3 regions of the Cohnella abietis genome follow, and region 3 is predicted to be linked to each of the others. Evidence: riboswitches for the same ligand, from Rfam matches in the RefSeq annotation. Region 3 holds a riboswitch; each other region holds the start of a gene.
The links. A riboswitch is a leader RNA that binds a small molecule or an ion and turns the genes downstream of it on or off. The one in region 3 is predicted to bind cyclic di-AMP.
Positions count from the first base shown of each region.

Region 1: linked by a shared signal. The riboswitch ahead of KCTCHS21_RS02295 (C40 family peptidase) and the one ahead of KCTCHS21_RS06060 (CAP domain-containing protein) in region 3 are both predicted to bind cyclic di-AMP.
Region 2: linked by a shared signal. The riboswitch ahead of KCTCHS21_RS21960 (3D domain-containing protein) and the one ahead of KCTCHS21_RS06060 (CAP domain-containing protein) in region 3 are both predicted to bind cyclic di-AMP.

Region 1 is NZ_AP019400.1:543,982-550,966, reverse strand. Features, by position in the region: gene KCTCHS21_RS02310 (HelD family protein) at 1-1,576, shown strand, start outside; gene KCTCHS21_RS02305 (M1 family metallopeptidase) at 1,650-3,644, shown strand; gene KCTCHS21_RS02300 (hypothetical protein) at 3,657-4,472, shown strand; cyclic di-AMP (ydaO/yuaA leader) riboswitch at 4,682-4,821, shown strand; gene KCTCHS21_RS02295 (C40 family peptidase) at 4,826-5,329, shown strand; gene KCTCHS21_RS02290 (hypothetical protein) at 5,978-6,475, shown strand; gene KCTCHS21_RS02285 (VOC family protein) at 6,561-6,941, opposite strand.
Region 2 is NZ_AP019400.1:4,987,060-4,994,044, reverse strand. Features, by position in the region: gene KCTCHS21_RS21970 (potassium channel family protein) at 1-366, shown strand, start outside; gene KCTCHS21_RS21965 (polysaccharide deacetylase family protein) at 515-1,279, shown strand; gene KCTCHS21_RS21960 (3D domain-containing protein) at 1,372-2,019, opposite strand; cyclic di-AMP (ydaO/yuaA leader) riboswitch at 2,025-2,182, opposite strand; gene KCTCHS21_RS21955 (LysR family transcriptional regulator) at 2,367-3,275, opposite strand; gene KCTCHS21_RS21950 (succinate dehydrogenase cytochrome b558 subunit) at 3,447-4,118, shown strand; gene sdhA (succinate dehydrogenase flavoprotein subunit) at 4,137-5,894, shown strand; gene sdhB (succinate dehydrogenase iron-sulfur subunit) at 5,898-6,671, shown strand.
Region 3 is NZ_AP019400.1:1,501,018-1,508,002, forward strand. Features, by position in the region: gene ku (non-homologous end joining protein Ku) at 1-126, opposite strand, end outside; gene KCTCHS21_RS06030 (hypothetical protein) at 251-430, shown strand; gene KCTCHS21_RS06035 (H-type small acid-soluble spore protein) at 427-612, shown strand; gene KCTCHS21_RS06040 (FAD-dependent oxidoreductase) at 902-1,462, shown strand; gene KCTCHS21_RS06045 (YjgN family protein) at 1,513-1,839, opposite strand; gene KCTCHS21_RS30820 (hypothetical protein) at 2,201-2,368, shown strand; gene KCTCHS21_RS06050 (IS3 family transposase) at 2,652-3,581, opposite strand; gene KCTCHS21_RS06055 (transposase) at 3,599-3,919, opposite strand; gene KCTCHS21_RS30825 (hypothetical protein) at 4,099-4,266, shown strand; gene KCTCHS21_RS06060 (CAP domain-containing protein) at 4,544-5,302, opposite strand; cyclic di-AMP (ydaO/yuaA leader) riboswitch at 5,308-5,439, opposite strand; gene thiL (thiamine-phosphate kinase) at 5,685-6,722, shown strand; gene tsaE (tRNA (adenosine(37)-N6)-threonylcarbamoyltransferase complex ATPase subunit type 1 TsaE) at 6,731-6,985, shown strand, end outside.

The DNA of each region.
Region 1 (6,985 bases), 960 kb from region 3:
CAATCGGCTTCGGGACATTGTATCGACCATTCAAGCCGAGCAGGATCTCATTATTAGAGCCCCAAGGTACAAAGCTCTTATCATACAAGGAGCAGCCGGATCAGGTAAAACTACAGTCGCTTTACACCGGCTAGCCTTCCTTCTTTACCAGTATCAGCAGCAAATACGTGCGGAAAGAATGATTATTTTCGCTCCCAATACGATGTTCCTCGACTATATCTCTGGAGTGCTCCCTGAGCTTGGGGTAGGAAATGTTAAACAAACGACCTTCGCGGAGTGGGCATTGGATCGACTGGGTGGTACTGTCCGAATGGCAGAAGGGTCATCCGAAGGTAACCGTTGGTTTTCTCTAGAAGGAACAAGACCTACGATCGATGATGAGACCCCGGGCAGACTCAAGGGCTCGCTCGCATTCAAAAGCTTATTAGACGAAAAGCTTCAGAGCTTCGAAGAAAGCTTCCTAATAGACCAGCCTTTCGAGGCTTGGGAAGGTCGCATCTTGCCAAGCACGATGATACGTGAGTGGTTTGAAGTCGAGTATCGGCATTATCCTCTGGTCGCCCGCCGAGAACGGTTAACTGCAAGAATTAATCGTTGGCTGGAGATGCAGCTAACCAATATAGGTGACCCCAAAATACGTAAGGATAAGAGCAAGACTGGAAAGCAACGGCTGCGCTCATATATAAACAAGTTACCGAAAGCTGATGCGCTCACCTTTTACCAAGCGATATTTGCTCCAGGTGCTGAGAACCAACTACCGAAGAAGGTCGTTGATACTACTCGAGCTTATTTGAAAAAGGGATTTGCCCAACCAGAAGATTTAGCCGCGCTCGTGTGGATTCACTATAAGTTAAACGGAGCCGAGAATCTCGTTTTTGATCACGTCGTCGTTGATGAAGCCCAAGACGTCTCTCCTTTCCAGATCGCTTTGTTGAACACTTTTATGAACGAGCCTTCCTTCACTATTCTTGGCGATTTAGCGCAAGGGATTCATGCCTACCGGGGTGTTCAACGTTGGGAAGAGCTCTCTTCCATTTTTACTGATGATCAGAACTCGTACCATATTCTAAAGCAAAGCTACCGCTCTACGCTTGAAATAATTGAATTTGCCAACGGTATTTTGCCTCATACCGATACGGGGCTACCTCCGGCTGAGCCTGTGTTCCGTAGTGGAGAAGCTGTTGATGTTATCCAGTTAGAGCATGAGAAAGCTAGGCTCCCTTTTATCGACACCTTCATCAAGGACAATCAGGAACGCGGTATGCGCACAATTGCTATTATCGGCAGGACAGACGAGGAATGTGTTCGACTCCACGAGGAAATGGTGCAATTCGGCATTGAAGCTAATCTTATTTCCGAAGGTCAAGCCCAATATCGCGGAGGTATAACTATCGTGCCCGTCTATTTAGCTAAAGGACTTGAATTCGACGCTGTGCTGATAGCTGATGTGAATGAGCGGCAATATGCCTTAACTGCTCAGGATGCCAAGCTGCTATACGTCGGCTGCACCCGTGCACTCCACCGCTTAACGTTGCTTTATGAAGGGAAATTAACTGCTTTAGTCCAAACGGATTAAATTAGACAGATATAATCTGCGGACAACCCACATATATATCTCGTACATGCTTGTCAACGGGAGGGTTATCCGTATGCCTAAGCGCCGTTCGCTGCGAATGTTACTTTTCGTCGCTGCCGCTGCTGTACTAGTACTATCTGTTCGATTCGGGTTTGCCGACGCTTGGGTGGACCAATACGCGCTTCCTAGCAACGCTTTGTCCGAGCTGCCGGTTACAAGCACCCCCTCTGCCATTCAAGTACAATCCGATCCGGTTCCGGATGCTCCACAGATACCTCAGGCTGCCGTGCTTAGCAACCGGATAACCGAGTATCATATTTCCGTTTCCTTGGATGAGGGGGGCGGCGGTCTGACGGGAGAGCAAACCGTCACCTGGAAAAATCCCGGTCGGCAAACGATCTCTGAGCTTTATTTTCACCTGTATCCGAACGCCTTTGCACCTGGCAGCACTTTTATTAATGAGTCCAAGGGCCAATTGCGCGGGGACAAAATGAAAGCAGGCAGCAATGGGAGCATGGAAATCACTACTTTGACGACAGAGCAAGGCGAAACCCTTCTCCCCCGCCTTCATTATGTGCAACCGGACGATGGTAACAAGAAAGACCGTACGCTCGCGACTTTCCGACTTCCGGAACCGGTCAAGCCTGGCGCGTCCGTCACCCTGCGAATGAAATTTAAGGTTAAGCTACCTGATGTGTTCGCACGAATGGGCAAAGCAGGAGATTTCATCATGGCCGGTCAATGGTTTCCGAAAATAGCCGTGTACGAAACTTATGGCACGGGTAACCGGACAACTGAAGGCTGGAATTTACATCAATACCACGGTAATTCCGAATTTTATTCGGACTTCGGGATCTACAGCGTGCGCATCAATGTCCCAGCGGCATACAAGGTTGCAGCTACCGGTTTCCAGACGAAGGCGCCTGTTATTAATGGGGGACGTAAAATCTTTCAATTTTACGCCGATGATGTTCATGACTTCGCCTGGTCTGCATCTCCAAATTTCACATTTGTAGAGGATTCCTTCTCCTCTCCGGGAATACCCGGTGTTCGGATTAAGCTTTACCTCGACCCCCTTCATAAGGACATGCAGGATCGTTATATGCATGCCGCTAAATCTGCTTTAGCCAAGCTTGGAGAGTGGTACGGAGAATATCCTTATTCCACACTGTCTGTCATCGTTCCACCTGCTAGCGGCAATGGAGCCGGAGGCATGGAATATCCGACACTCGTTACCGCTGCTGCAGCCCAAACCGACAACCCAGGCTATGATCTTGAGCGCACACTCCTCCACGAAATTGCTCATCAATATTGGTATGGCTTAGTTGCCTCCAATGAATTCGAAGAGGCGTGGCTTGACGAAGGCTTCACCTCTTACACCGAGGATAAGCTAATGGCCAGTATCTATGGAGTACTACCCAATATTCCGATTGAAGCCAGCTATATGACCAACCCAGAGCCGCTTAATCAATTTTCATGGCGCTATCGCTCCTCAGAAGGATATGCCGAAAATGTCTATATTCGCGGTAAGCTCGTGCTTTCTTCCTTGGAGCGCCAAGTGGGTGATAAGACGATGAGTAAGATCATGCGGACTTATTTTCAAAAAAATAAATTTAAGCATCCTACCTCCGCGGACTTTAAGAAGGTCGTGGAAAGTGTTACAAAAACCAAGTGGGACGACTTCTTCCAGTCTTACATTCAGCAGGGGCAAATGACAGATTTCTCTGTTGATTCCATTACTGCACACAAGACCGCAAACGGTTATGAGAGCCAGGTGCTTCTAAGGCGTAACGGCGGCAGTGCTCAGCCCGTATTAGTCTTGTTTAAGTTCCAGGATGGTCAGACAATACGCAAAAAGTGGGATGGTGTGCAAAACCACGCGCAACTGCAACTAAGCTCCACCACACCTTTGGAGTATGTAGCCATCGATCCTAACCTTAATGTCGTCCTCGATAACCGCAGATACAACAACTATCTCAAGACCGAGGTTCCTAAGGAAGAACGCACACGCTTCGTAACCGGTATAACACAGATTATTGAAGGATTGTTCGGCACATTGGTGTGGTGAGGTGATTAGGGAATGCGTCGTTTATTAAAAAAGGGATGGGACATGGCTGTCCGGCATAAATATGTATTGGTTCTCCTTTTCCTGTATCGCTTACTGTGGGGGTTTTTCCTCTACCGGTTCGTCGATTCAGTCGTAACGCCCATCCTGGCACGTTATCCGGATGCGCATCCAAACTCCGACGCTGCCCATCTGTTCCTCATCGAAGCCCAATTTCGTCTTCTCAAGACCGACCTCGCTAACGAGGTTCTCTGGATGCTAGGCGGATTGCTTCTGATAAGGATGGTACTCACTCCTTTGTTCAATGCCGGTGTATATTACTCCTTTCATCACGCGGTGGAGGGTGAGGGAACAAGGGTATGGTTAGGAATCCGGAGCGTCTGGAAACCAGTAACCCTGCTTTATTGGCTGGAGAACGGGCTCATTCTACTTCCCGCCGTATGGCTGCTGCCACTAGCCAAAGACCGCTTTTTCTCAGAATCCTCCTTAACAGCTTGGCTTCAGGGACTGTTGCCCTATGCCGCAGCTTGGATGGCATTAGGGTTAAGCTTACACCTGCTGTTTCAATTCATGCAGTTCGGAGCGGCCTCTCGAGAAGGAATCTTTAAGGGTTTAGGAATAGCTCTTCGCCGGGCGTTCCCTCTAGTATGTATCACATTGATATTGCTCGGCATCGGTTTGGCAGTATCCGCCACGGCATGGGCCGTATCATTGCTCTGGTCTGGATTTCTCGCCGTAGTGCTGCATCAGGCTTTTCACTTCGCACGTTCATTACTAACACTGTGGATTTCTGCTTCACAGTATCAGGTCTGGTGTAAGACGGAGTCGTAAGTCTCTCGTCCCCTTCGACAATATTTTTACTGGGACATTCCCCGGTTGCGCCTATTAATGGCTGCAGCCGGGGTTTGGCGTTATTATCGGAGGTAAATTTATGAAGAGAAAGGGGGGTATTAATCCCTAGTTTTGGACTAAGATTAGGGAATTCTAATCTAGAAGATGCAGGAAATTCGTCATGATAACCGAATATATAAGTCTAAGTAATAAAAAAACTGCCGAGTTCCCGTCACTGGGAAACGGGGGAACCATCTAGTCGGGTGAATTGGCTTTGCTTCACAGGAGCCATAGGGGAACCTTCTACCGAACCCTCCAGCTAACCTCGTAGGCATCGGAAGGAGTCACCTGTTTTGCGCAAAGTTTCAGTGTTCATGTTTTCCCTTGCTCTACTTTTTTCTTTCCAGATAGGCAGCGCATTCGCCGACTCCAAGCTCGACAAATCTGTTGCACCCCTAATTGGAACTGATTATAAGTATGGTGGAACGACAACGAAGGGATTTGACTGCTCCGGCTTTACCGGTTATGTATTCAATGAACTTGGTCTCGACCTTCCTCGTACTTCTAAAGACATGTTCAATTGGGATGGGGGCAAGAAAGTAGCCCAGGAAGATCTTCGCGCTGGCGATCTCGTGTTTTTTAATACGAGTGGCAGCGGCGTATCTCATGTAGGCATTTATGTTGGTAACAACAAATTTGCTCATGCAGCTTCCAAAGGTGTAACCATCACCTCTCTTGATGAGAGCTACTACGCGAAACGCTATCTTGGCGCTCGTCGTGTGATGGACACAGAAACGTACAAGAAAGTAGCTACTGAGCCAGAAGCCGTCGAAGTAGCAGATGCTGCTAAATCGTAATCACTCTTTAGCAGTATTATGAGGGCCCGCCGATGCGGGCCTTCGTGGTTTTAAAGTGTGGTTTAACAACAGCCTGATCACTGCCTATGCCTCGCTATACTGTGCCTCTAGCTTCGTATTTCCTTAGATGCTCTAGACTCGCAATTTACGCCCTTTAACTAGCTAACTCCCTTATTTACAGACGCTTAGACAGCTTACGGCGACTTGCAAGGGCAGGCTGCGACCTGCAGCAGCTGGCAGCTCACCACTATCCGGGATTCCACCATTTAGACAATAGCCGCTCTCTGTACACCATTACCCGGCATTCCACAATTCAAACCACAGCTATTCGCAGTACTCCCACTACCCAACCCAGTGCAACCAGATAGAACACATTTACTCGCAGCACTCCACTACCTAGCCCCACCATTTAGACCACAGCTACTCGCAGCACTCCACTACCCAACCGGCGCCACCATTTAGACCACAGCTACTCGCAGTACTCCACTACCCAACCGGCGCCACCATTTAGACCACAGCTACTCGCAGTACTCCACTACCCAACCGGTGCCACCATTTAGATCACAGCTACTCGCAGCACTCCACTACCCAACCGGTGCCACCATTTAGACCATCGCCAGACACTTATTAGTTTAAGGGCTGACAGCGGTGATAGAGCACTGGGGGTTCACTATTGTTACTTTTTACTCGCTGGCGGGGGCGATAGAGAACCGTGCGTTCACTAATGTTACTTTTTACTCGCTGGCGGCGGCGATAGAAAACAGGGGGGTCACTATTGTTACTTGTTGCGAGCTGACTGGGGAGATAGAGCACTGGGGTTTCACTAATGTTACTTTTTACTCGCTGGCGGGGGCGATAGAGAACCGTGCGTTCACTAATGTTACTTTTTTCGCGCTGCCAGGGGTGATAGAGAACTGTGCGTTCACTATTGTTACTTTTTACTCGCTGGCGGCGGCGATAGAGAACTGTGCGTTCACTATTGGTACTTTTTTCGTGCTGCCAGGGGTGATAGAGAACTGTGCGTTCACTATTGTTACTTTTTACGCGCTGGCGGGGGCGATAGAGAACCGTGCGTTCACTAATGTTACTTTTTACTCGCTGGTGAAGGAGATAGAGGATCGCAGGTTCACTATTGCTGCCTTTTGAGGGCTGGCGAAAGCTTGCAACTCTCCTCTATCCGGTGTTCCACCAATTCAGGCCGCTGACAGCGACTTATAGCTCACAACTACCTTTACTCCGCAATTGTTAGCACAAAACCATTATTGTCTAGTATCGCGAACTCCTTCGTATCGTAGAAGGTTGTATGGATCTCCTTGATTACTGTGGCTTTACCTTTTATTTTCTCAAACGTGCTACCTATATCCTCTACCTTAAAAAATAAGCTTAAGCCACCTACACCGCCGTTACTCTTTAACACCGGGTACTCTTCCTCCAAGCTGCTCTTTTCTTGAAACATCAGCTCGGCGCCATTGTTCTTAACCATCCCCCAATTCAATACGGGCTGATCATATTCAGGTACGGTCACCACAACCTCAAAGCCTAGAACTTCCTTGTAGAACTCTAAAGTTTCCTTAACATTATCTACTTTCAAATTCGCAGTTACAGATAGCATGGACGAGACCTCCTAGTGGTTTTAAGTTAATCTTATCGTTTGTG
Region 2 (6,985 bases), 3.5 Mb from region 3:
AAAGCGGTATCGGATCTGCATGGGCGTGTGCTGGAACGAATTGGTGTTGATCGGATTATATATCCAGAGCGAGATATGGGAATCCGGGTAGCGCATCAGCTCGTATCGCCTAATCTGCTGGATTATATTGAGCTATCGCAGCAATATACAATAGCAGAGCTTGCTGTCCCCCAGTGCCTATCAGGGAAATCGTTAGACGATGTTAATCCAAGAGGCAGATTTGGCTGCAGTATTGTGGCCATCAACAAGCCCAAAGGAATTATTATTGCTCCCGTAGCTAAAGATGTCCTTACCATAGATGATGTTATGGTTGTTATTGGAACCAATGTACAAATCGAGCAGTTCCAGGATTCAATTAGACAATAGCTTGTTAAATGAATAGGTAGCAATCCCAGAAATCTCCACAACTTCGGTAGCAGACTAGTATGGAAAGTAATTACTTCCCTTTTGAATGAAAAACCTCCCATTCGCTCAGGCTATAGGTAAGATGAGCGGTATGGGGAGGATGGGCGTGATGAGAAAGAGGCGTTATGGAAAAGCGGTGATGGTGCTGATGATAGGCACGATCACCCTTTTGTCTTTATGGACGAATAGCTCTGATGCTGTAGCTAAGCCTTCCGGTGTAAAATGGTCTGAGCTTGAGCGCAGATATGAGGGTGTTTTTGTATTGTCTGCATCGCGCGGATCACGCAAAGTGGCATTGACGTTTGACGATGTCCCAGATCCAAGGTTTACGCCACAGGTGCTCAATGTGCTGAAGAGGAAGAAGATTCATGCGACCTTTTTTGTCGTTGGAACACGCAGCAGTAAGCATCCCGATTTATTGAGGCGTATCCATAGAGAAGGCCATAACATTGGCAACCATTCGTACAGCCATCCTGATTTTTCGAAGCTACCTTTGGTGAAAATGCAAGAGCAGATCGGCAGAGCGGAGGCGGTAATAGAGGGGATTGTTGGGTTTAATCCAAAGCTTGTGCGCCCGCCATATGGTGAAATATTGCCAAGACAATTAGAGTGGGCGAAGAAAAAGAATTATACCGTTGTCAACTGGGATGTGGACTCCTCGGATTGGCGTCAATTGAGCGCAGAGCAGGTTTTTCGGAATGTGACTAGAGCAGTTCGGCCAGGATCAGTTGTCCTAATGCATGCAGGAGGAGGCCAAGGCCAGAATTTATTAGGCACAGTTAACGCACTTCCGCGAATTATAGACTGGCTTCGCCTTCATGACTATGAGCCAGTTACTTTGACGGAGCTATTGGCCATACCTGAGAAACGGTAGGGACAAGCATTATAGAAAAAAAGGGCCATCCAACAGCACATTAAATGTGATGGATAGCCCCAAAAGATACAGTTTTCTGTAAAAAACCTTACTTAGTTCAAAATATATACCTTAACACTCTGAAATCCAAAATCAGATACAAAATTGCGCGAGCCAGGAACGAAAATGTCGATACGATTGCCTTTAATAGCGCCGCCCTTATCAGTTGCTGTAGCGACTAAGCCGCCTGTCGGCAAGCCGGCGAAATCATACCCAGTAATGAAAACCTTGGTTCCTAAAGGAATAACATCTGAATCAACGGCTATCGTTCCAAGCTTAAGCGGATTGCCGAAGTAATCAACTGCGCCCCATTTGCCATTCTCCTCAGATGAAGCCGAATAAGCTGATGCTGTGATGTTTATGACTTTGGAGAAGGGTAAGGATTGACCGCTTGACGTCGTAATGGATTGGGCCGAAACTACTGGTTCGGCTATTGGGACGGAATCCATTGCTGCTTTCGATAAATTGTTCGGGATAACCAGTTTTAATCCTGCGTAAATGTTCAATGGATCAACTTTAGGATTGGCATTCATGAGCTGCTGAAGCGGGACACCCATTTGCTTCGAGAGCTTCCAGAACGTATCGTTTTCCTTAGCCGTATAGGCGGTAGCCGCGTGAGCGGTTAATCCCGGGAGCAGAATAGCAGCTCCTAATACTAGCGCTGCAGATCGTGTACTTAGCTTTTTCCAACTGTGATTCATTGATAAAATCCTCCTAGATTGGCCGGCGAGGTTAGCTGTCGGACTCGGGCTGGGAGACAACCCTACGCTTGATTATTGCGATTCACCCCAAGTACAATCGGTTGCCCGGAAGGTACTTTTGTTTCTTTTCCCCCGCACCTGGCGGTTTTGGCCGAATTTTTGTGCAAATCTAAGCATGGTTACTAAAACAATTACTAAACCATTCATTAGATCGCGATGTTACAACGTACTACCCCTTCCATTGTTTGGGTAGCCGCCTTTACTACTTGTAAAAGGTTAGCATAGTAAAGAGGGGTATCCTACAGGAAAGTTAAGGTAAACGCTCTCAAACCCTTGCTACGACAGGCTTAAATAGTGGTCTGGTTCCGGGCAAAATAAGCTCTTGTTTCCTCAATGAGATAGCGTGTAGAAGGTGCAAGCCACGCAGGATCGCCATGGATAAGAGACGTCGTCCGCTTTGTTTCCTCCAGCTCTGGGATTCGCACGAGATACAAATCATTATCTTTAAGCACTTGCTCGCGTAAATAGGATTTGGGCAATAGAGTACCTGCTCTACAAGCGGACAACAAACGGATGATCGCCTCGAAGGAGTCGATTTCCATGCGGACGTCTGGCTTCAGATTATGCCTACGGAATAACTGGTCAGTAAGCGTGCGATACCAAGTGCCTGGAGCGAACAAAATCATCGGCAAGCCATTCAAATCGTCGACCTCAAATTGTGTTCTTTCTAATATAAAGTGTGTTCTAGGAAGAACGAGTATAAGATGATCGTCAAACAAGGGTAAACTGGTAATGGAGGCATCGTCCTCGACGGATGAGGCGACTAGTCCGAAATCAACCTTGCGTTCCTTTACTAGCGTAGTAATTTCATGCGACTTGCCGGTCACTGCTTTAATTTCAAGATTCGGGTGCTTCTCTGTCATCGCAGTAATCAGAGCAGGTAGTGTCGTCTGAAGGGTCGTTAGACTAGCGCCAATTGTAGCTATAGGTGCTTCCGCGGATTTGAAGGCGTTCAGCTTCTGTAAGTAGCTGCCGTGAAAGCGGCGTAGCTCCAATGCAAATTCGTAAGTGAGCTGTCCGGCTGCAGTTAGCTCCAATCGCTTTCCGATTCTTCTGAATAAATCGACCTCTAGCTCAGATTCTAGTCGAGCAATTCTACGTGATAAGGCAGGCTGAGATAGATTTAGCCTTTCGGCCGCTTTATTCAGACTTGTATGCTCCACAATCATAGAAAACAGACGCATATCCTCAAGCATATGGCTTCACCATTCCCTTATGCAAAATAGTTATAAGTAATAATATTAAATAAGCAATTCCATTATAAGCGAAAATAGAGTAACCTTAAAAGCGATGACATTAAGGTGACGATTGGTTAAGTCTGACATTAAAGTCGAACAGAAGGATGCGAAAGGAGATCGAAGACAGATATGAAAGGTAATTCTTACCTACCGAGAAAGCTTCATTCGCTACTTGGTGTAATTCCGCTCGGATTGTTCATTATCGAGCATGCATTAACGAACTACTCCGCTTGGGAAGGCGGAACGGAGGGCTTTAGCAGCATGATTGATCTGCTAAATAGCTTGCCCCTCGTTTTCTTTATAGAAATGTTCGTTATATGGCTCCCGATGTTATTTCATGGGGTTTATGGTTTGTATATCGCTTATCAATCAAACGTAAATACGGGGCGATTCAGCTACGGACGTAACTGGGCATTTACGTTGCAACGGATTACAGGTGTAATTACGTTTATCTTCGTAGCTTGGCACGTTTACGAAACCCGTGTTCAGATTGCACTTGGTAATGTCACGCATGAGGAATTAGGACAGCACATGAATAGCATCGTAAGTAATCCAACTGTATTTACGATTTATGTTGTTGCCGTAATTGCTGCAACCTTCCACTTTGCTAACGGTCTCTGGGCATTTCTTGTTAGCTGGGGTATTACTGTTGGTCCGCGTGCACAAAAAATTTCTTCTAATATTTGCATGGTCATCTTCGTGATCATTGCTACTTTGTTCTTATTGTCTCTGTTCGCGTTCCGCGGCGATGAGTTCGCATCGGCAGCAGCAGCTACATTGAGTTCAGTCACAGTAGGTTAGAGGGAGGGAGAACTTAGAATGGCTACTCAAAAGGTAATTGTCGTTGGAGGCGGGCTTGCTGGCTTGATGGCGACAATCAAAGCGGCTGAAGCCGGGGTAAGGGTTGATTTATTTTCAATCGTGCCTGTAAAAAGATCACATTCCGTTTGCGCGCAAGGTGGCATAAACGGAGCAGTTAATACCAAAGGTGAAGGCGACTCCCCTTGGGAGCACTTTGATGATACGGTTTATGGAGGCGACTTTCTCGCGAATCAGCCGCCAGTAAAAGCGATGTGCGAAGCAGCGCCGGGTATTATCCACTTAATGGACCGGATGGGTGTTATGTTCAATCGGACGCCAGAAGGTTTGCTTGATTTCCGCCGTTTCGGAGGTACACAGTATCACCGTACAGCTTTTGCGGGTGCAACGACTGGTCAACAGCTGCTTTACGCGTTGGACGAGCAGGTACGTCGCTGGGAAGCTGCAGGACTAGTGCAGAAATTTGAGCATTGGGAATTTACTTCGGTCGTTCTTGACGATGACGGAGTATGCCGCGGTATTTCTGCGCAAGATCTACGCTCCATGGAAACAGTAACCTTCCGTGGCGATGCTGTTATTCTTGCAACAGGCGGTCCTGGTATTATTTTTGGTAAAACGACGAACTCGGTTATTAATACAGGAACTGCTGCGAGTGCTGTATACCAACAAGGTGTACATTATGCTAACGGCGAGTTTATTCAGATCCATCCGACTGCGATTCCGGGAGACGACAAGCTGCGTCTTATGAGTGAATCTGCACGTGGTGAGGGCGGTCGTATTTGGACTTACAAAGACGGTAAGCCTTGGTATTTCCTCGAGGAGAAATATCCTGCTTACGGAAATCTTGTACCACGGGATATCGCGACTCGTGAAATTTTCCATGTCTGCGTAGATGAAAAGCTGGGCGTCAACGGCGAAAACATGGTTTACCTCGATCTATCTCACAAGGATCCTAAAGAGCTTGACGTTAAGCTTGGAGGAATCATTGAGATTTACGAGAAATTCATGGGCGATGATCCACGGAAAATTCCGATGAAAATATTCCCGGCCGTTCACTATTCGATGGGCGGAATGTGGGTTGATTACAACCAAATGACGAATATCCCAGGATTGTTCGCATGCGGTGAATGCGAATATCAATATCATGGTGCTAACCGTCTTGGTGCAAACTCTCTCTTGTCCGCTATCTATGGCGGTATGATTACGGGACCTAAGGCGATTGAATATATTAAAGGCTTGAAGAAGTCTTCTCAAGACCTTGATGAGCAGGTATTCGAACGCGAGCGTAATAAGCAATCAGCGAAATATGAGTCGATCCTGAAAATGGATGGTAACGAGAACGCTTATGTTCTTCACAAAGAGCTTGGCGAGTGGATGACGAATAACATGACGGTTGTTCGTTATAACAAAAAGCTCGAAGAGACCATTCATAAAATTAAAGAGCTTAAGCAGCGTTACAAGAATATCAATATTAACGATGCTGCTCGTTGGAACAACACGGGCGTCGCCTTTACTCGTCAGCTGTGGAACATGATGGAGCTAGCTGAAGCTATGACTTTAGGAGCTTTGATGCGTAATGAAAGCCGTGGAGCTCATTACAAGCCAGAATTTACAGAGCGTGACGATGAGAATTTCATGAAGACGACTAAGGCGACATGGACTGCCGAAGGTCCGGAAATTACTTACGAGGATATCGATGTTTCTCTCATCGCTCCACGTAAACGTGATTACTCCACGAGCAAGAAGAAGGAGGGCTAAGCAGTGGCGGAAACAACAACCAAAACAGCTGCTGGACGTAAAGTTAAGTTTGTTATTACGCGCCGGGAGCGTCCAGAAGCCTCCTCATTCACGGAGGAGTTCGAGGTTCCTTATCGGCCGAACATGAATGTTATTAGTGCGTTGATGGAAATTCAACGTAACCCTGTTAAAGCGGATGGCGGTAGCACGTCTCCAGTATGCTGGGAATCGAACTGCCTAGAAGAGGTTTGTGGCGCATGTTCAATGGTCATTAATGGCAAGCCTCGTCAAGCTTGTAGCACGCTTATCGACAAGCTGGAGCAGCCGATTCGGTTAGAGCCTATGTCGACGTTCCCAGTCGTTCGCGACTTGGTTATCAATCGTGAGCGTATGTTCGGTGCGTTGAAGAAGGTTAAAGCATGGATTCCGATTGATGGAACATACGATCTTGGTCCTGGACCTCGTATGGCAGAATCCAAGCGTCAATGGGCATATGAATTGTCCAAATGTATGACCTGTGGCGTTTGCCTAGAAGCTTGCCCTAACGTTAACGACCGGAACAGCTTTATCGGTCCTGCTTCGATTTCGCAGGTTCGTCTGTTCAATGCTCATCCAACTGGTGAGATGAACGCGCATGAGCGTTTGGACGCGTTAATGGAAGAAGGCGGCATTGAAGGCTGTGGTAACTCACAGAACTGTGTGCGTTCTTGTCCGAAAGGCATCCCACTTACTACCTCTATCGCCGCTATGAACAAAGACACAACTAAGCATTTGTTCAAGAAATGGCTGGGTATGTAATCGCATAACGTAATGTCAAAGAAGTCACTATGGGAAGGATTAATCCTCTCATAGTGACTTCTTTGCATGGGTTGCTAATATTTGTAGTTCCTAGTTCGCTGACAGCGGGTTGCAGCAGATGAAACTCCGGTATTCCACCAATTAGTCCGCTGGTAGCGAGGCAGATAGAGGAACGAGGATTCACTAATGTTACTTTTTGTAGGCTGGCTAGGCAGGTAGTGGACGGTGCTTGCGCTGATGCTGCTTTTTGCGATCTGGAGGAGTAAGTTTTGGTTAGGCGGCTGGAGTGTGCTACCGCCGTCGTTCTATGCTAT
Region 3 (6,985 bases):
GATAGGCGTACCGCATTCTTTGTGAATCATCCGTAAATGAATATCTTTGTCTTCAGTAGCTGTGAACATTTTGACAGGTACATGAACCAAGCCGAAGCTGATCGCACCTTTCCAGACCGTATGCATGGGTATTGGCTCCCTTTTACTCAAGGTGTTTACTCCTTTATAAGCTTCCCCGTCCGAATGGAAAACAATCGTGCAGGGAATATTGGAAAGGGTTATAAGCCAGAAACCAAGGAGACGAAGAAGCATGGACTCGGAAAATGTACAGGGTAAGGGCAATTCAGACTCTATTCATGAGGGCAAGGACGTCTACGACATGGATATAGACCGAATGATTAACGAAGGATTGGGTGGGGGGCAGGTAACTCTTCATAATGGGCTGATCTCGGAATCAACGACGGATACAATGGAGGAAAATAATCCATGAATGCACAGAGAGCAAAGGAAATTTATGAATCATCTGATAATATATCGGTTCAATTGGACGGCGAGGAATCCGTTTGGATTGAGAACGTAGATGTACCAAACGGCGTGGCTACGGTTCAGGTTGGGACAAATCCGATGAATACTCAGACGGTTGGGGTAGAGCGATTGAAAGAGCGGGACTGAATGAGGGAGATTGAGTGGGACTGAATGAGTGGGACTTAATAAGCGGGATTGAATAAGGGCGCAAGTGAATCTCTATGGCACGCATCGGGGTATTTCTGACCATTCGATTCTACGTTAAGAAGGGGCATCTCTGATCCCCTGATTCTACGTAAAGAAGGGGCACCCCCGATCACCCAATTCTACGTTAAGCTGCATTTGCTTCAGCACAGGAATACTTACTTTTTGGAAGTAAGTTGTTCTCATGCTAAAATGAGGTGAGTTCCATTATATCCCTCAAGGAGTGATTGTTATGTATGAAATCGCAATAATCGGCGGAGGTCCCGCAGGCGCAAGTGCGGCTATTTTTACTGCGAAAGCAGGGAAGAAAACACTTGTACTCGATAGCGACCAGAGCGTAACAAAGCGAGCATGGGTTGAGAACCATTATGGAGTCAAAGAAATTACGGGTCCTGATCTCGTGGCTATTGGGAAGGCACAAGCAGTTAAGTTTGGTGCGGAGTTCGTGACGGCCAAAGCGACCAAGCTAATTGCTGGGGACGGGTTTATTACTATTGAAACAGACGGAGAAACCTACGAAGCGAGTCACGTTATTCTCGCCACCGGGCTATTCGTAGATGTGGCTGAAGCTAGTGGCGTTCGCACCAAGCCAGGAACAGAGCCGAGAATTAAAACGATCGTTGATGCTTCTCCAGAAGGAAAGACGAGCATAGATCGTATATGGGTAGCTGGTACCGCCGCTGGTGTGAGTATGCACACAATCATAACCGCAGGCAATGGTGCCAAAGTTGCCATCAACATCATTAGCGAGCTCAACGGCGAACGCTATGTCGATCATGATTTTCTGAAATAAGAATAAAAAATCCCGCCTTGCCGCATGGGCTAGGTGGGATTTTTTTGTTCTTAAGCAAATGTTGTATGTTTGGTCTTCCATTTTTCTAATGATATAAATAACCAAAGGCTATAAATGCCAACTGTCACGATGCAGAGTAACCACCATTTAATCCAGTTGCCGAATAAACCTACAGCAGATCCATTAAACTTGAGTCTACGACCCTCAATTACAGTATGCTCAATTTTCCAGCGATAAAGCATTGTTAGTGCCCAAGGGTAGCAAATACCTAGCGTGCATACAGTTACGATAAAACCGAGAATACTCCAACCAATATACTGCAGCAAGCCCCCATCAAAATATGATTGCACTTCAATTTTAATTGGCCTTTCAGATATTTCCCCGTTTACGCTTGTAGCGATGCTCACAACAACACTCCTCATAGTATATCCTGATCGGTTCAGGTAATTATTCCTATATGTGTGACATTATTCTACATCAAAAGTCCTGATTTGGCGATAAATAAAAATTAAGGAAGCTATACCCAATAAAGGATGTCCTATAGACTTTTTTTTACACGTGACTCACTTCTCCAAACAGCTTTCAATAATTATCAACGAACCAACAAATAAATGTGCGCAAAGACAAGTGGGAGATGCACGAAATAATCGAACAACGGTGTCAGGGAGAGGCGCGATTGGAGGTAGGTGTACGAAATAATCGAGCTACTGGGTCTGGGAGAGGCACGATTGGAGGTATATGTACGAAATAATCGAGCAACGAGGGCGTGGAGAGGCACGATTGGAGGTAGATGTACGAAATAATCGAGCAACTGGTCAGAAAGAGGCACGTTTGAAGGTAGATGTACGAAATAATCGAGCAACGGGGTCAGGGATAGGCACGTTTGAAGGTAGATGTACGAAATAATCGAACAGAGAGGTCAGGAGGAGGTACGATTGGAGGTAGATGTACGAAATAATCGAGCAACGGGGTCGAGGATAGGCACGATTGGAGGTAGATGTACGAAATAATCGAGCAACTGGGTCAGAGAGATGCACGTTTGAAGGTAGATGTACGAAATAATCGAGCAACGGGGTCGAGGATAGGCACGATTGGAGGTAGATCGGTTCGGTCCCCTAATTCCGGAGAGTCTCCAAGTAAAACTGTTGTTATTATAGAATCCCATTCTTTTTCGCCGTTTTGCTCAAAATTACAGCACGCGATCGAATTTTTTGAGGTCTTCTTTGGTACCTTTTAACCAGTTCATGAATGCTGCTGGTGAACGCTTCCCTAAGCTGCCGTGCATCCGACGTGCGTTGTAAAATTCGATGTAGTCCCGCACTGCCTGGTACGCTGCTTCGAATGTTTCAAACGACGTCTTGTCCAATACGTCGCGTTCCAATGTGGCATGAAACGATTCGATGTAAGCATTCATATTTGGTGATTTTGGCGGGATACGCTCGTGAATAAAGGGCTCATTCTCATCTGCACTGAGCGCACCAAACGCCTTGCTTATAAACTGCGGGCCGTTGTCGGTCCGGATAATTGGCCTAGCTTCGCCCTGCGACAAGCGGGCTTTGAATGCAGCTTTCACTGTTTGACAGATATGGATAGCACTGCACGACGAGCCTAAGTGGTAACCGACAATGGTTCGGTCGTAGACATCGATCATGTCTGCCAGATAGAAGAACTGATCGTAACCCTCGACGTACCCATACTTAATGTCGAGCTGCCACAGCTGATTTGAAGCAGTGATGGTATGGTTGCGGGCTAATCGCCTTGGATAGTGAACAATTTTCCTACGCTGAGGCTTCAAAATGCCTAGCTCCTTGCAAAAACGGTATACCTTCTTATCATTAATCAAAGCCTGGTACTGGACACGTAAGCATTCTGCGAGCATGCGGTAGCCGTAGATATATTCTTCACCTGAAATGAGTTCCGTCAGCCATTCCTGCACCTGTGAATTGCTGACCTTATCGCCATTTTGCAGCAGGGTATGGGTGGACAGAGGTCTACCACGGGCAGGCGGACTCGAGGCAACGACTTCCAAATGGTTCTTCCTAAGACGGCGCTCATAGTACGTGGAAGAAGCCACTGCAACCATCTGTAATACGATTACGACTGCGTTTCCCCGCTCAATGAAGGTTGTGGCAACCTCTAGTTTGTCATCGAGAGAGGGTTCTTCTTTTTTATAAGTTCACGCAAAATCTCGAGTTCAAGTTCTTTCTCGCCCAAGACCTTCATAGCACGGGCATGTTTTTCCTCGAGTTCAAGATAGCGTTGTTCATCTGCTGCGCGTTCACTGAATGTAGGTATGCTATCATCGCCATGGGTTTCTTGAAACTCCTTCACCCAAGAGCGTATGGTCTCAGATGTAACCTCGTACTTACGTGCAACAATAGCTGGCTTTATACCAGATAAAGCTTCCCTAGCTGCTTGATGTCTTATAGCTTCAAAAGTGCGATTACGTCTCCTCATATATCCTCATCCCCCTATCTTAGTGTACCTTAACTTTGCAGGCACTCTCCAATCTATTTAGGGGGCTTAATAGAGATGTACGAAATAATCGAGCAACTGGGTCAGAGAGATGCACGTTTGAAGGTAGAAGTACGAAATAATCGAGCAACGTGGTCAGGGGGAGGCGCGATTGGAGGTAGGTGTACGAAATAATCGAGCTACTGGGTCTGGGAGAGGCACGATTGGAGGTAGATGTACGAAATAATCGAGCAACTGGTCAGAAAGAGGCACGTTTGAAGGTAGATGTACGAAATAATCGAGCAACTGGGGCGTGGAGAGGCACTCTTGGAGATAGATGTACGAAATAATCGAGCAACGGGGGCGTGGAGAGGTACTCTTGGAGATAGATGTACGAAATAATCGAGCAACGGGTCTTTGGAGAGGCACTCTTGGAGGTAGGTGTACGGAATAATCGAGCAACGAGATCGGGAAGAGGCACGTTTGAAGGTAGATGTACGAAATAATCGAGCAACGAGGTTTGGGAGAGGCACGATTAGAGCCAGCCAGATGGGGGAGGTAAGAAATTAAAGCCAAAAGGCGTTGATACAGGTTTTCCCTGCATCAACGCCTTCTGCCCTACTTCTTTTAAGAAATAAATTCTTGAACCCAGACGCCATTGTGGTAAGCAACGCCAATAATAGTGAAGTTGGCACTTAGGATATTAGCGCGATGACCAGGGCTATTCATCCATGCTGTCATTACTTCTTGAGGAGTACGTTGTCCCTTGGCAATGTTCTCACCTGCATAGCGATAGCTGATACCGTACGTTTTCATCATATCGAACGGTGAGCCGTAGGTCGGTGAATTATGGTCAAAATAACCGTTGTTATACATGTCTTTTGCTTTATCTAGAGCCATTTTGGTTAGAGTAGCATTAGATTCCTTCAAAGCACTTAGACCTGCTTTGGCGCGTTCCTGATTTACAAGTGTTACGACTTCAGTTGCGAATGAGGATGCTGGAGCTGTTGTGCCTGTGTCTGTCCCATTCCCTGGATTAGGCTTAGATGGCTGGGTTGGCACAGTGGGTTTAGATGGCTGAGTAGGTACAGTAGGCTTAGAAGGCTGGCTAGGCACGCTTGGCTTAGTTGGTGTTGATCCTTGACCGGAGCCTGTGTTTCCTGAACCCGTTGATGGTGCAGTTACGACTGGGTATTTGCCTTGCAGCCATTGTTGAAGGAGAGCATTAAGATCTATTCCAAGGCGACTATTGATTTGCGTAGTCGCTTGATTATTTCCAGTTACGCTTGCTGCTGATGCCGCGCCAACACCTGTAGGAATGGAAATCGCTAAAGCTAGCGTTCCTAATATAAGAGCTTTCTTAAAACCTGATTTGTTGTTACGCATAAATATGTTCCTCCCTTTGTTTGCCTGCGAAGTTAGCTGACGGGTTCGGGTCAAAGAGTTCCCTGCCGCACGATTAGCGGCTTCACCCCACTATGTGGTTTCTCCGCGTCCGCTGTGGACTTAGGCTTGGAATATCTCAAAGTCTATCAGCTAATCTGCTTGAAAACATTCCATAAATAATAGCAATTGATAAATACAAAGCCCGTTTTTATTGTTGTATCAGTGGATTAACTGCTAAAATTACAAATCGTTCATAATTATTTGAAGCTAGAAATATCGCTGTTTGTACTATAATAAAGCTTGGCAGAGTCGGGGTAGATTCTTTGCATGTTCAAGCACACACCGATATAATTAAAAGCATAATGAGATAAAGGGGTGCGCCGTGCCGCCACTCGACGAGTTCGGACTAATTCGTGCCTGGACGGAAGGTCGTCAAACTAAGGAGCTCCTTGGTGCTGCTGGCGTTACGCTTGGCATCGGAGATGATGCAGCTATTGTCGCTGGTGAATCAAGTCAGGAGTGGCTTTTTGCCATGGATACGATGGTGGAAGAGGTTCATTTTCGCAAGGAGACGATGAGCGAGTCGGATGTGGGTTTTAAAGCACTGGCCGCCAATATTAGCGATATTGCGGCGATGGGAGGTATCCCGAAGCTGGCGCTTGTGTCGGTAAGCGTTCCTCCTCACTGGACGGCTACGCGAATGAAGCAATTATTCGACGGGCTTTATTCATGCGCGAACCGATATGGAGTTGCGGTAATTGGCGGTGATACGACTTCAGCACCGAATCAGCTGGTCGTATCTATAACGGTTGTCGGCAACGTAGAGGCTGGCAAAGCTATTCGCCGTGACGGAGCAAAGCCTGGTCAGATCGTTTTTATGACTGGACCCACAGGATTATCTGCCGGAGGCTTACATGGTTTGCTTAAAAGCGCTGCGGAAGCAAGCCATACTACATTCAAGCTGCCACCAATACCATCTAGATTAGTTCAAGCCCATCAACGCCCTTCGCCTTCTGTGAAGGCAGGACGTATGCTGCTTGAGAATGGGTGGGGAGCGTCACTTAACGATGTAAGCGACGGAGTTGCCAGTGAAGCTTGGGAAATCGCTGAAGCCTCTCAAGTGAAGCTCGTATTGCATGAGAAGCTCTTACCTATTTCTGGTGAGCTAGCGTCGTATGCTCATGATAACGGTATCCAACCGTTGGAGTGGGTGTTGTACGGTGGCGAGGATTACGTCCTTCTTGGGACTGCGGACAAGCAGCATGAGCAAGCGATGAAGGAACATTTTCGCGCAGAAGGAATCCCCTTGTTTATTATTGGAGAAGTTGAAGCAGGAATTCCGGAAGTGGCTATGGAAACAGTGGGAGGCATCAATAAGCCCATTCCCAAGAGAGGTTACAATCATTTTTCGAAGGGATAATGTGAAGAATGCAGCACAATGAAAAAGCGGATTCACCCCAGCTATATAGCTGGGAAGCCTCTTCCGAGAAGGATACTATAGGTTTTGCAGAAGCGTTGGCTAAGCTAGCTGTCCCTGGAACTGTCCTAGCCGTTGACGGAGATTTAGGAGCGGGAAAAACGCGTTTTGCTCAAGCGTTTGCTGCTGCTATCGGAGTACGGGGAATTGTGAACAGTCCTACTTATACGATTATTAAAGAGTACGAGGGAGAGCATCTCCCTTTT